DNA from 2 places in the Mycobacterium sp. HM-7 genome. Region 2 is predicted to be linked to the other one. Evidence: riboswitches for the same ligand, from Rfam matches in the RefSeq annotation. Region 2 holds a riboswitch; the other holds the start of a gene.
The links. Region 2 has a riboswitch for glycine ahead of gcvP (aminomethyl-transferring glycine dehydrogenase). Riboswitches for the same ligand answer to the same signal wherever they lie in the genome.
Positions count from the first base shown of each region.

Region 1: linked by a shared signal. The riboswitch ahead of gcvP (aminomethyl-transferring glycine dehydrogenase) and the one ahead of gcvP (aminomethyl-transferring glycine dehydrogenase) in region 2 are both predicted to bind glycine.

Region 1 is NZ_CM132657.1:3,102,186-3,108,363, reverse strand. Features, by position in the region: gene ACWW1C_RS15040 (DUF881 domain-containing protein) at 1-18, shown strand, start outside; gene gcvH (glycine cleavage system protein GcvH) at 92-487, shown strand; gene garA (glycogen accumulation regulator GarA) at 687-1,163, shown strand; gene ftsR (transcriptional regulator FtsR) at 1,180-1,914, shown strand; gene ACWW1C_RS15020 (bifunctional nuclease family protein) at 1,967-2,461, shown strand; gene ACWW1C_RS15015 (MerR family transcriptional regulator) at 2,733-3,359, shown strand; glycine riboswitch at 3,461-3,558, shown strand; gene gcvP (aminomethyl-transferring glycine dehydrogenase) at 3,688-6,178, shown strand, end outside.
Region 2 is NZ_CM132657.1:2,845,203-2,851,380, forward strand. Features, by position in the region: gene ACWW1C_RS13670 (DKNYY domain-containing protein) at 1-123, opposite strand, end outside; gene ACWW1C_RS13675 (amino acid permease) at 260-1,717, shown strand; gene speB (agmatinase) at 1,846-2,847, shown strand; glycine riboswitch at 2,883-2,974, shown strand; gene gcvP (aminomethyl-transferring glycine dehydrogenase) at 3,131-5,974, shown strand; gene gcvT (glycine cleavage system aminomethyltransferase GcvT) at 5,971-6,178, shown strand, end outside.

The sequences.
Region 1 (6,178 bases), 260 kb from region 2:
GCTCAGCCCGTCAAGTAGACGCCGGGCCTGATCGTCGAGCCGTATCGTATGTACCCCACCAACACACCGACCTGAAACTGCAAGGAGCGTCGTGAGCGAAACGCCAGCCGATCTGCTGTACACCACTGAGCACGAATGGGTGCGCCGAACCGGCGAGGGCACCGTGCGCGTCGGAATCACCGATTTCGCGCAGGGCGCGCTGGGTGACGTGGTCTACGTCGATCTGCCCGAGGTCGGCACCACCGTGGCTGCCGGCGACGTGTTCGGTGAAGTCGAGTCGCCCAAGACCACCTCGGAGCTGTACGCCCCGATCTCCGCGAAAATCGTTGCGGTCAACGGTGATCTGGAAGGCTCGCCCGACCTGGTCAACTCCGATCCGTACGACGCGGGATGGCTCATCGAACTGCAGGCCGACGCGGCCGAACTGGACAGCCAGCTCGCGGGCCTGCTCGACGCAGACGGCTACCGGGCGACCTTGGACGACTGACGACTTTGTTAGGGTGCTGCGGTCCGGTTCGGCCGTGGCGACACCAAAGTCGGCTCGGCGGATCCGGCGGTGGCGGGCACACTGACCCGCGCCGCGCGGTACGGTCAATAGTGGGACGTATGCGACATCGATGACTGCTGGCAGCACTGCCGGCTGGTCGTGCAAGAGAGCGCCACAGCAGCCAGTAGAGGAGCAGCGCGTGACGGATAACGACAGCGGTTCGGGGACTGATTTCGGGTCCGAGGAGGCAACGGTGGAGACCACATCGGTCTTCCGCGCGGACTTCCTCAATGAGCTCGACGCCCCGGCTTCGACGAGCGGCACCACTGCCGTCTCCGGAGTTGAAGGACTGCCGGTGGGGTCAGCCCTGCTGGTGGTCAAGCGCGGGCCGAATGCCGGCTCGCGATTCCTGCTGGATCAGCCGAGCACCTCGGCGGGACGTCACCCGGACAGCGACATCTTCCTCGACGATGTGACGGTGAGCCGTCGCCACGCCGAGTTCCGGCTCGAGTCCGGTGAATTCCAGGTCGTCGACGTCGGCAGCCTGAACGGCACCTACGTCAACCGCGAGCCCGTCGACTCGGCGGTGCTGGCCAACGGGGACGAAGTCCAGATCGGCAAGTTCCGCCTGGTGTTCCTGACCGGCCCCAAGACCGACGACAGCTCGGCTGGCTAGAGCCGGCGGTCAGTCCATGACGCAGCCCGACCGCAGTGCAGTGGCCGGGATGTCGATCGGAGCGGTGTTCGATCTGCTCCGACCAGACTTCCCGGATGTGACCATCTCCAAGATTCGGTTCCTGGAGGAACAGGGGCTGGTCACGCCCGAACGCACTGGGTCGGGCTACCGTCGTTTCACGGCCTATGACTGTGCGCGCCTGCGGTTCATCCTGTCCGCGCAGCGTGACCAGTATCTGCCCCTCAAGGTCATCAAGGCGCAGCTGGACGCCCAGGCCGACGGCGCACTGCCGACGAACGGATCCGCTTACGGCGTACCGAAATTGGTGCCCGATCTCGACAGCGACGAAGCCGGCGACCCGGCGGACGTCGGACCTGCCCAGGTCCGGCTCAGCCGCGAGGACCTGCTGCAGCGCTCCGGCATCAAATCGGAGCTACTGGCCGCGCTGGTCAAGAGCGGCGTGATCATTCCCGGCCCGGCAGGGTTCTTCGACGAACATGCCGTGGTCATCGCACAATGCGCGCATGCGCTGGGCGAATACGGTGTCGAACCGCGGCACCTGCGGGCCTTCCGGTCCGCCGCCGACCGGCAGTCGGACCTGATCGCCCAGATCGCCGGTCCCATCGGCAAAGCCGGCAACGCCGGGGCCCGCGACCGGGCCGACGAACTGGCCCGCGAGGTCGCGGCGCTCGCCATCACGCTGCACACCTCGCTGATCAAGTCTGCGGTGCGCGACGTTCTCGATCGCTGAGGACTAGACTCGAATTCGTTGATGGCACACGGATTGCGGAGGGCAGACGCAGATGGGCGAGGTTCGTGTGGTCGGCATTCGGGTGGAACAGCCGCAGAACCAACCCGTGCTGTTGCTCCGCGAATCCGACGGTGACCGTTACCTGCCGATCTGGATCGGGCAGTCCGAGGCTGCGGCCATTGCGCTCGAGCAGCAGGGCGTCTCGCCGGCTCGGCCGCTGACGCATGATCTGATCCGGGATTTGATTGCCGCGCTTGGTCATTCGCTGCGCGAGGTGCGCATCGTGGACCTGCAGGAAGGCACCTTCTACGCCGACCTGGTGTTCGAGCGCGACATCACGGTGTCGGCGCGGCCGTCGGATTCGGTGGCGATCGCCCTGCGCATGGGCGTGCCGATCTACGTCGAGGAAGCGGTGCTGGCCGAAGCCGGTCTGCTGATCCCGGACGAGGGCGACGAGGAGTCGTCGGGCACCGTGCGCGAGGACGAGGTCGAGAAGTTCAAGGAGTTCCTCGACAGCATTTCGCCGGACGATTTCAAGGCCACCTGACGCGGTCCGCGGCGCGTCCGGACGGCCGTTGTCACGGATGCGTCTCAGTTAGGTCAGCGCGTGTCGACACTCGGTGCGCCGTTTGCGGATTCGCTGAATTCGCGCCACATACTTTCCTCGTTCTGGCAACAGTTCGATCGGCGGGTCACCGCCGATGGGCTGAAGAGGCCCGGCGGGAAGCGTATGCTCGACACATTCGAGCAGCGGACATGCCCGCCGAGCAGCAGTGGCCGCCAGGCGGGGTTAGTTCGATCGGCGAGAGGATCAGGCAGTGGGCGACGACACGCCACGTCAAGAGCAGTTGGACCTGACGACCAACGGCGCGCCTGAGCAGGCCGCCCCGATGCCGGCTCCCGTGCCGGTGCAGGCAGGCCTGTTCCCTGACGAGTCTGTTCCCGACGAACTGGTCGGCTACCGCGGGCCGAGTGCCTGCCAGATCGCCGGTATCACCTACCGCCAGCTGGACTACTGGGCGCGCACCTCGCTGGTCGTCCCGTCGATCCGCGGCGCCGCCGGCTCCGGCAGCCAGCGCCTGTACTCGTTCAAGGACATCCTGGTCCTCAAGATCGTCAAGCGACTGCTCGACACCGGCATCTCGCTGCACAACATCCGCGTCGCGGTCGATCACCTGCGCCAGCGCGGCGTCCACGACCTGGCCAACATCACGCTGTTCTCGGACGGCACCACGGTGTACGAGTGCACGTCCGCCGAAGAGGTCGTCGACCTGCTGCAAGGCGGCCAGGGCGTGTTCGGCATCGCGGTCTCGGGTGCCATGCGCGAACTGACCGGCGCCATCGCCGACTTCCCGGGCGAGCGGGCCGACGGCGGCGAGTCCATCGCCGCACCCGAGGACGAGCTGGCGTCGCGACGTAAGCAGCGCGACCGCAAGATCGGCTGACCCCAGCAACGTACGAGCAACGGCCCCTTTCCGCGCGGAGAGGGGCCGTTTGCTGTCTATTCGCGGCCTTTTGTGACCGACCGGTAGACTGGCGCGCGCATCGTCCCGACGCGGGAGAGTTCTGTGGCCGCCAGCCATGGACGCCGAAGGAGCAATACCTCTCCATCAACCTCTCAGGCCCCCGGACCGCGCCGGAGCCCGATGCCTCTGGAAAGCGGCGAGCTGCGACTCGCCCGCCCATGGGGAAAGGCCGACCATTGTCGGGCCGAATCTCTCAGGCACCGACGACAGAGGGGGAGGGCAGCCCCTAACGTCTGGAGAGGCCGTCATGACCGACAGCACGTCTCGTTCCTCTGCTGAGCACCACCAGCTTCGCTTCGTCGACCGGCACATCGGTCCGGACGCCGACGCGGTGGCCACCATGCTCGGGGTCATCGGCGTCGACTCCCTCGAAGAACTCGCCGCCAAGGCCCTGCCCGCGGGCATCCTCGACGCGCTGACCGGTGCCGGCCTGGCGCCCGGCCTCGACGAGCTGGCCGCCCCGGCCTCCGAAGAGCAGTCACTGGCCGAACTGCGCGCACTCGCCGACACCAACACCGTCGCGGTGTCGATGATCGGCCAGGGCTACTTCGACACCCTGACCCCCGCCGTGCTGCGCCGGAACATCCTCGAGAACCCGGCCTGGTACACGGCCTACACGCCGTACCAGCCCGAGATCAGCCAGGGCCGCCTCGAGGCGCTGCTCAACTTCCAGACCATGGTCACCGACCTGACCGGCATGGAGATCGCCAACGCCTCCATGCTGGACGAGGCCACCGCCGCCGCCGAGGCCATGACGCTGATGCACCGCGCCGTCAAGGGCGACTGCCGCCGCCTGGCCGTCGACATCGACATCTACCCGCAGACGGCCGCCGTGCTCGCCACCCGCGCCGAACCGCTGAACATCGAGATCGTCACCGCCGACCTGCGGGACGGCCTGCCCGAGGGCGAATTCTTCGGCGTCATCGCCCAGGTGCCGGGCGCCAGTGGCGCGGTCAACGATTGGTCCGCGCTGATCGCGCAGGCCCACGAGCGTGGCGCGCTGGTCGCCGTCGGCGCTGACCTGCTGGCGCTGACGCTCGTCACCCCGCCCGGCGAGATCGGCGCCGACGTCGCTTTCGGCACCACGCAGCGGTTCGGCGTGCCGATGGGCTTCGGCGGCCCGCACGCCGGTTACCTGGCCGTGCACGGCAAGCATGCCCGGCAGTTGCCCGGCCGTCTGGTCGGTGTCTCGGTCGATGCCGACGGCGCCAAGGCCTACCGGCTCAGCCTGCAGACCCGCGAACAGCACATCCGCCGCGACCGGGCCACCAGCAACATCTGTACCGCCCAGGTGCTGCTCGCGGTGATCGCCGCGATGTACGCCAGCTACCACGGGCCGCGCGGGCTGACCGCGATCGCGCACCGGGTCCACGGCCACGCCCTCGCGGTGGCCATGGGTCTGAAGGAAGCCGGTGTGGAGGTCGTGCACTCCGGGTTCTTCGACACCGTGCTGGCCCGGGTGCCCGGTAAGGCCGCGCAGGTGCAGGCGGCCGCCAAAGAGCGCGGCATCAACGTCTGGCTGGTCGACGCCGACCACATCTCGGTGTCGTGCGATGAGGCCACCACCGCCGAGCACGTCGACGCGGTGCTCGCCGCGTTCGGCGCGACGCGCGGCGGACACCACTGGGACGGCCCCGAAATCCACACCCGCACTTCGGAATTCCTGACCCACCCGGCGTTCTCGCGGTACCGTACCGAAACCGAGATGATGCGCTACCTGCGCTCGCTCGCCGACAAGGACATCGCGCTGGACCGCAGCATGATCCCGCTGGGCTCGTGCACCATGAAGCTCAACGCGGCTGCCGAGATGGAACCCATCACCTGGACCGAGTTCGCGCAGCAGCATCCGTTCGCCCCGGCCTCGGACACCCCGGGCCTGCGCAAGCTGATCGCTGACGTCGAGTCCTGGCTGGTCAGCATCACTGGCTACGACTCGGTGTCACTGCAGCCCAACGCCGGCTCGCAGGGGGAGTACGCGGGCCTGCTGGCCATCCGCGCCTACCACGAGGCGCGCGGTGAGACGGGCCGCAACATCTGCCTGATCCCGTCGAGCGCGCACGGCACCAACGCCGCGTCGGCCGCGATGGTCGGCATGAAGGTCGTCGTCGTGGCGTGCCGCGAGAACGGCGACGTCGACCTGGACGACCTGCAGGCCAAGGTCGCCGAGCACGCCGGTGACCTGGCCGCGCTGATGATCACCTACCCGTCCACGCACGGCGTGTACGAGCACGACGTCGCCGACATCTGTGCCGCAGTGCATGACGCCGGCGGTCAGGTCTACGTCGACGGCGCCAACCTCAACGCGATCGTCGGGCTGGCCCGCCCCGGCAAGTTCGGTGGCGACGTCAGCCACCTGAACCTGCACAAGACCTTCTGCATCCCGCACGGCGGTGGCGGTCCGGGCGTCGGCCCGGTGGCGGTCCGTTCGCACCTCGCGCCGTACCTGCCCGGCCATCCCTTGGCCGCCGAGCTCGCCGACGACCACACGGTGTCGGCGGCGCCGTACGGCTCGGCGTCGATCCTGCCGATCACCTGGGCGTACATCCGGATGATGGGTGCGGCCGGGCTGCGCGCCGCGACGTTGACGGCGATCGCGTCGGCCAACTACATCGCCCGCCGACTCGACGAGCACTACCCGGTGCTCTACACGGGCGAGAATGGCATGGTCGCGCACGAGTGCATCCTGGACCTGCGGGCCATCACCAAGGCCACCGGCGTCACCGTCGACGACGTGGCAA
Region 2 (6,178 bases):
GTCGATGCCGCCCGTCCAGTAGACCTTGCCGCCCTCGACGTAGTAGCCGCCGACGACCTTGGGGCTGCAGGCGGGAACCAGGACCACAATCGAGACAGCCAGCGCGGTAATCCATCGGCGCACCTGCCCACCTCCTGTCTGCCCCGGGATTAGACGTTCGCACAAAGAAGGTGGCTGCGCATCTACCTATTGGCGGGTGTTCCGCGGAAGTGGTGCTCAGCAGGCTTGGGCTACTTGCGCACGAACCGGAAGGACGCTGGTGGGAATTCCAAGCCTGGACAACACAGCCGAAGAAGTGGTGGTGGCCCAACCCCGCGAACGCGGTCACGACATTCTCAACCGCGGCTTCGGATTTCGCGCCGCCCTGTCGCTGGCGTTCGCAGACATCTCACCGATCGTGGCCCTCTACGCCATCTTCGCGCTGGGTCTGTTCGCCGCGGGCCCCCGATTCTTCTGGGCCTTCCCGATCGTGCTGTGCGGGCAGCTGCTGGTCGCGCTCGTCTTCGGTGAGCTCGCATCGCGCTTCCCGTACGCCGGCAGCGTTTACCAGTGGGCCCGGCATGCCAAAGGTACGACGTGGGGGTGGACGGCCGCATGGGCGTACATCTGGGGCCTGACGCTGACGCTGTCGACCATGGCGTACGCCGCCGCGGGATTCATCCTCGAGGTGATCGGTGTCGCGTCACCCAGCCGCTGGCTCCTGGCCGCAGTCTCGATCGGCGTCATCTGCTTCACCACAGCGGCCAACATGATCGGCCGACAAGTCCTCAAGGTCATGATCGTCGCGAGCATCATCTGCGAGATCGTCGGCTCGGTCGGGTTGGGCACCGTCCTGTTGCTGTTCCACCGCGTCAACCCGATCTCCACATTGTTCGACGGCCTGCCCGACAGCTCGGGCAGCACCATGAGCACGATGCTCATCGCGGTCGCATTCGTGGGTTGGGCATTCCTGGGCTTCGAATCCGCCGGCTCGATCGCCGAAGAGGTGGAAGACCCCGAACGCAACGTGCCCAAGGCCATCATTTTCGCGCTGCTCCTCGTGGGCGTCATCGTGATGTACTCCGCCGCCGCGGTCATTCTTGCGATCCCCGACCTGTCTGCGGTGCTGACCGCACAGAGCGGTGATCCGGTGTCGGCGACACTGACGGCCCAGCTCGGCTCATCCATCGCCAAGCCGCTGCTGCTGATGTTCGTCATCGGCTTCATGTCCGCGTGCCTGGCCGTGCAGTCGGCAGTGTCGCGCGCCGTATACGGGATGGCCCGTGATCGCGCCCTTCCCGGCGCGGAATTCCTCTCGAAACTCGGTGGCCCCGAACGTATGCCGATCCGGGCCATCGGCCTGACGGCGGTCGTGGCCGCGTTCTTCTTGTTGTTCGCCGGCTCCGACCTCTACAACGTGCTCGTCAACTTCTCGGTGATGGGGCCCTACATCGCTTTCGCCGTACCGGTTTTCGCCGCTGCCTTCACCCGCCTCGCTGGGCGCTGGGTGCCTGGCGTCTTCTCGCTCGGGCGCTGGGGTGCGCCGGTGACCTATGCCGCGGCCGCGTGGCTCGCGTTCGAGGTGATCAACGTCCTCTGGCCCCGTACGCAGCCGGGCCAGCCGTGGTTCGTGAACTGGAGCATGGTGATCAGCCTGGTCAGTCTGGGGGCCGTCGGCGTCGTCGTGTACGCACGGTGCCGCAACCGCATCACCGAACCCGTCGGCGAACGACTGTGAACACTCCGGTTGTGCGAATGCTCAAACGAAGCCCGTCGGCTTATGGCAGAAACTGCTCGCAACCTGCCCTCGCGGGAAGCGATGCTGGCAATCGAACACCCCGCGAGTCGAGAGGCTGAACACGACAGATGAGCACCCGAAACGACATCATCGGCGCAGTTCCCGCCACCAAGGTGCCCCGGTACGCGGGGAAGGGCACATTCGCCCGTATCGCTGACATCCACGAGGTGTCCGACTACGACATCGCGATCCTCGGGGTGCCGTTCGACGGCGGCACGTCGTACCGGCCCGGCGCCCGGTTCGGCCCGATGGCGGTCCGGCAGGCGGCGCGCACCCTGCGCCCCGGTTACCACGTCGAGCTCGGCGTCGCCCCGGTGCAAGAGCTGCAGGTGGTCGACGCCGGCGACGTCGCCGTCACGCCGTACAACATCGACGAGGCCTGCCAACAGATTCAGGATCACGCCGCCGAAATCCTTCGCGGTGGTGACCGGCGAATCGTGTCCATCGGCGGCGACCACACCATCGCGCTGCCGAATCTCCGTGCGCTGCACGCCAAACACGGTCCGGTCGCGCTGGTGCACTTCGACGCCCACCTGGATACCTGGGACACCTACTTCAACGCGCCCGTCACCCACGGCACCATCTTTCGGCGCGCGTTCGAGGAGGGTCTGCTGATCGAGGACCACTCGATCCACGTCGGCATCCGCGGACCGATCTACGACCAGCTCGACCTGGACGACGATGCGCGCATGGGCTTCAAGATCATCCGTGCCGGTGACTTGGACGTGATCGGCATCGACGCGGCCATCGACGTGGTGCGTCGCCGGGTCGCGGACGTGCCGGTGTACTTGTCCATCGACATCGACGTGCTCGACCCGGCCTTCGCGCCCGGCACCGGCACGCCGGAGGCGGGCGGCCTGACGTCACGTGAGCTGCTGAAGATGCTGCGCAAGATGACCGGGCTGAACATCGTCGGAGCCGATGTCGTCGAGGTGGCTCCCGCCTACGATCATGCCGAAATCACCTGTGTCGCAGCGGCAACGCTGGTGTTCGACATCATCTCGCTGATGGCCGCCGGCGCGCGCACCGCCCTGCCAGTCAATGGTCAGGTTGCGAACGCGTTGACCTGACAGGCTACGATTGCGCAGACAACTCAATATGCCGACAACGCGCTGTGGGAGAACCTCCGGAAACGGGGGCGCCGTAGGAGCAAGTCCTCCCCGGGAATCTCTCAGGCTCAAATACCGCAGCGTCGAGGCAACTCTGGAGAACAGCGCGGATCCGTCGATCCACGCTTACCGAAGGTGAACGGCGCGCACGCGTCAAAGCTCTCAGGTGTCAGGACAGAGCGGGGAGGTGCTACCCAACGACGCGTCGAGCAGTCAGCGACGCCCCGCGAACCGGAGTCACCTCATGTCTTTTCCTGACCGTCATATCGGTCCCGACCACGCCGCCCGGCGGCACATGCTCGACGTCCTCGGCTACTCGTCGCTCGACGATCTGATCGATGCCGCAGTGCCCCAACAGATTCGCAGCACGCAGGGTCTGCACCTGCCGGCCGCGCGCTCCGAGCGGCAGGTGCTCGATGCGCTGCGCGTCCTGGCGGACCGCAACCAGTCCCGAGTCCAGATGATCGGCCTGGGTTACCACGACACCATCACGCCGCCGGTGCTGCGTCGCAACATGCTGGAGTCCCCGGCCTGGTACACCGCCTACACGCCGTACCAGCCAGAGATCTCGCAAGGCCGGCTGGAAGCGCTGCTGACGTTCCAGACGCTCATCGAAGACCTCACCGGTCTGCCGGTAGCCGGCGCCTCACTGCTCGACGAGGCGACGGCGGTGATGGAAGCCGTGCTGTTGATGCGCCGGGCGAACAAGTCCTCGAAGTCCAATCGTGTTGTGCTCGACGCGGATTGCCTGCCGCAGACCCTCGCGGTGGTGCGCGGGCGCGCCGCGGCGGTGGGCATCGAGGTCGTGCTCGCCGAGCTGAGCGAGGGGCTGCCCGACGGTGCTGCCTTCGGCGTCGTCTTCCAGTCCCCGGGCGCCAGCGGCGTCATCCGCAACCTCGCCCCGCTGATCGCCGCCGCGCACGACCGCGGCATGTTCACCACTGTCGCCGCCGACCTGCTGTCTCTGACCCTGCTCACCGCCCCCGGCGAGCAGGGCGCCGACATCGCTGTCGGCTCGGCCCAGCGGTTCGGGGTGCCGCTGTTCTTCGGCGGCCCGCACGCCGGCTACATGTCCGTGCGATCCGGTCTCGAGCGCATGCTGCCGGGACGTCTCGTCGGTGTCTCGGTCGACGTCGACGGCAAGCCTGCCTACCGGCTGGCATTGCAGACCCGCGAACAGCACATCCGCCGTGACAAGGCGACGAGCAATATCTGTACCGCGCAGGCGCTGTTGGCGAATGTCGCCGCGATGTACGCCGCGTATCACGGCCCGGAAGGGCTGTGCGCCATCGCATCTGAGGTACACGGACATGCTGTCGCGCTGGCTGCGGGGCTGCGGGCCGCCAGGCGGGAAGTCGTCCACGACCATTTCTTCGACACGGTGCTGGTGCGGGTTCCTGGTGAGGCAGCTCAGATTGTGGCGGCCGCAGACCGCGCGGGGATCAACCTGCGCCTCGTTGACGCCGATCAGGTCGCCATCGCGTGCGACGAGTGCACCACCGACGACGTGATTCGGCAGGTGCTCGCGGTTTTCGGTGCGACACCCGTCGCCTCTGACATCGCCGATGCACTTCTGGCGGTGGTGCTCCGCACCTCGGAATACCTGCGGCACCCTGTGTTCCATGCCCACCGGTCCGAGACGGCGATGCTGCGCTTCCTGCGCGAACTGTCCGACAAGGACCTCGCGCTGGACCGCACGATGATTCCGCTGGGCTCCTGCACCATGAAGCTCAACGCCGCCGCCGAGATGGAGCCGATCAGCTGGCCCGGGTTCGCCGGCATTCACCCGTACGCGCCGGCCGGGCAGACCGCCGGATACCTCGAGCTCATCGGCAACCTGGAGGACTGGCTGTCCGAGATCACCGGCTACGACCGGGTTTCGTTGCAGCCCAACGCCGGATCGCAGGGCGAGCTCGCGGGCCTGCTCGCCATCAACGCCTACCACCGGTCCCGCGGCGACGTCGACCGCGACATCTGCCTGATCCCACAGTCGGCGCACGGCACCAATGCCGCCTCGGCGGTCTTGGCGGGCATGCGGGTGGTGGTGGTCAACGCGGCAGGTAACGGCAACATCGACCACGACGATCTTGAGGCGAAGCTCGCCGAGCATGACGGCCGCGTTGCGGCGATCATGCTGACCTACCCGTCCACCCATGGTGTGTACGAAGCCGACGTCCGCACGGTGTGCGACCTCGTCCACAACGCCGGCGGCCAGGTCTACGTCGACGGCGCCAACCTGAATGCCCTTGTCGGCCTGGCCAAACCGGGTGAGTTCGGCGGTGACGTATCGCATCTGAACCTGCACAAGACGTTCTGCATCCCGCACGGTGGCGGTGGTCCGGGCGTAGGCCCCGTCGCGGTGCGCGCTCACTTGGCGCCGTTCCTGCCCGGCGATCCGCTGGCCGTCGACGGTCCAGGTCCGGTATCCGCGGCCAATTACGGATCAGCGGGCATCCTCCCGATCACCTGGGCCTACCTCGCGCTGATGGGTCCGGACGGCCTGACGGCGGCCACGAAGACCGCCGTGCTGGCGGCCAACTACCTGGCGGCGTCGCTCGGCGACCGCTACCCGGTGCTGTACGCCGGCGAGACCGGCCTGGTTGCCCACGAGTGCATCCTGGATTTGCGCGAGATCACCAAGCGCACCGGGGTGACGGCAGAGGACGTCGCGAAACGGTTGATCGACTACGGTTTCCACGCTCCCACGTTGTCATTCCCGGTCAACGGCACGCTGATGGTCGAACCCACCGAGTCGGAAGACCTGACCGAGCTGGATCGGTTCATCGCGGCGATGATCGGGATCCACGACGAGATCAGCCGGGTCGGATCAGGGGAGTGGACGCTGGAGCTGAGCCCCCTGCGCCAGGCCCCGCACACCGCCGAGCAGGTGACCGACGCCGACTGGACGTTGCCGTACAGCAGGCAGTATGCCGCGTATCCCGTTGCGACACTGCGGCGCAACAAGTACTGGCCACCGGTCCGTCGCATCGACGGCGCCCACGGTGACCGCAACCTCGCCTGTTCCTGCCCCGCGCCCGAAGCGTTCCAGATCGAATCCGCCGAAATCCTCGAGGAAGTTCTTGCATGACCACCGCCCCCGCATCCCCGCTGCTGGACGAACACCGTTCCCTGGCAGCCAGTTTCACCGATTTCGCCGGCTGGGAGATGCCGCTGAAGTACGGCAGCGAGCTCGCCGAGCACCGAGCGGTGCGCGAGGTCGCCGGCTTGTTCGATCTCTCGCACATGGGTGAGATCGCGGTGACCGGACCGCAGGCGGCCGCTGCCCTGGACT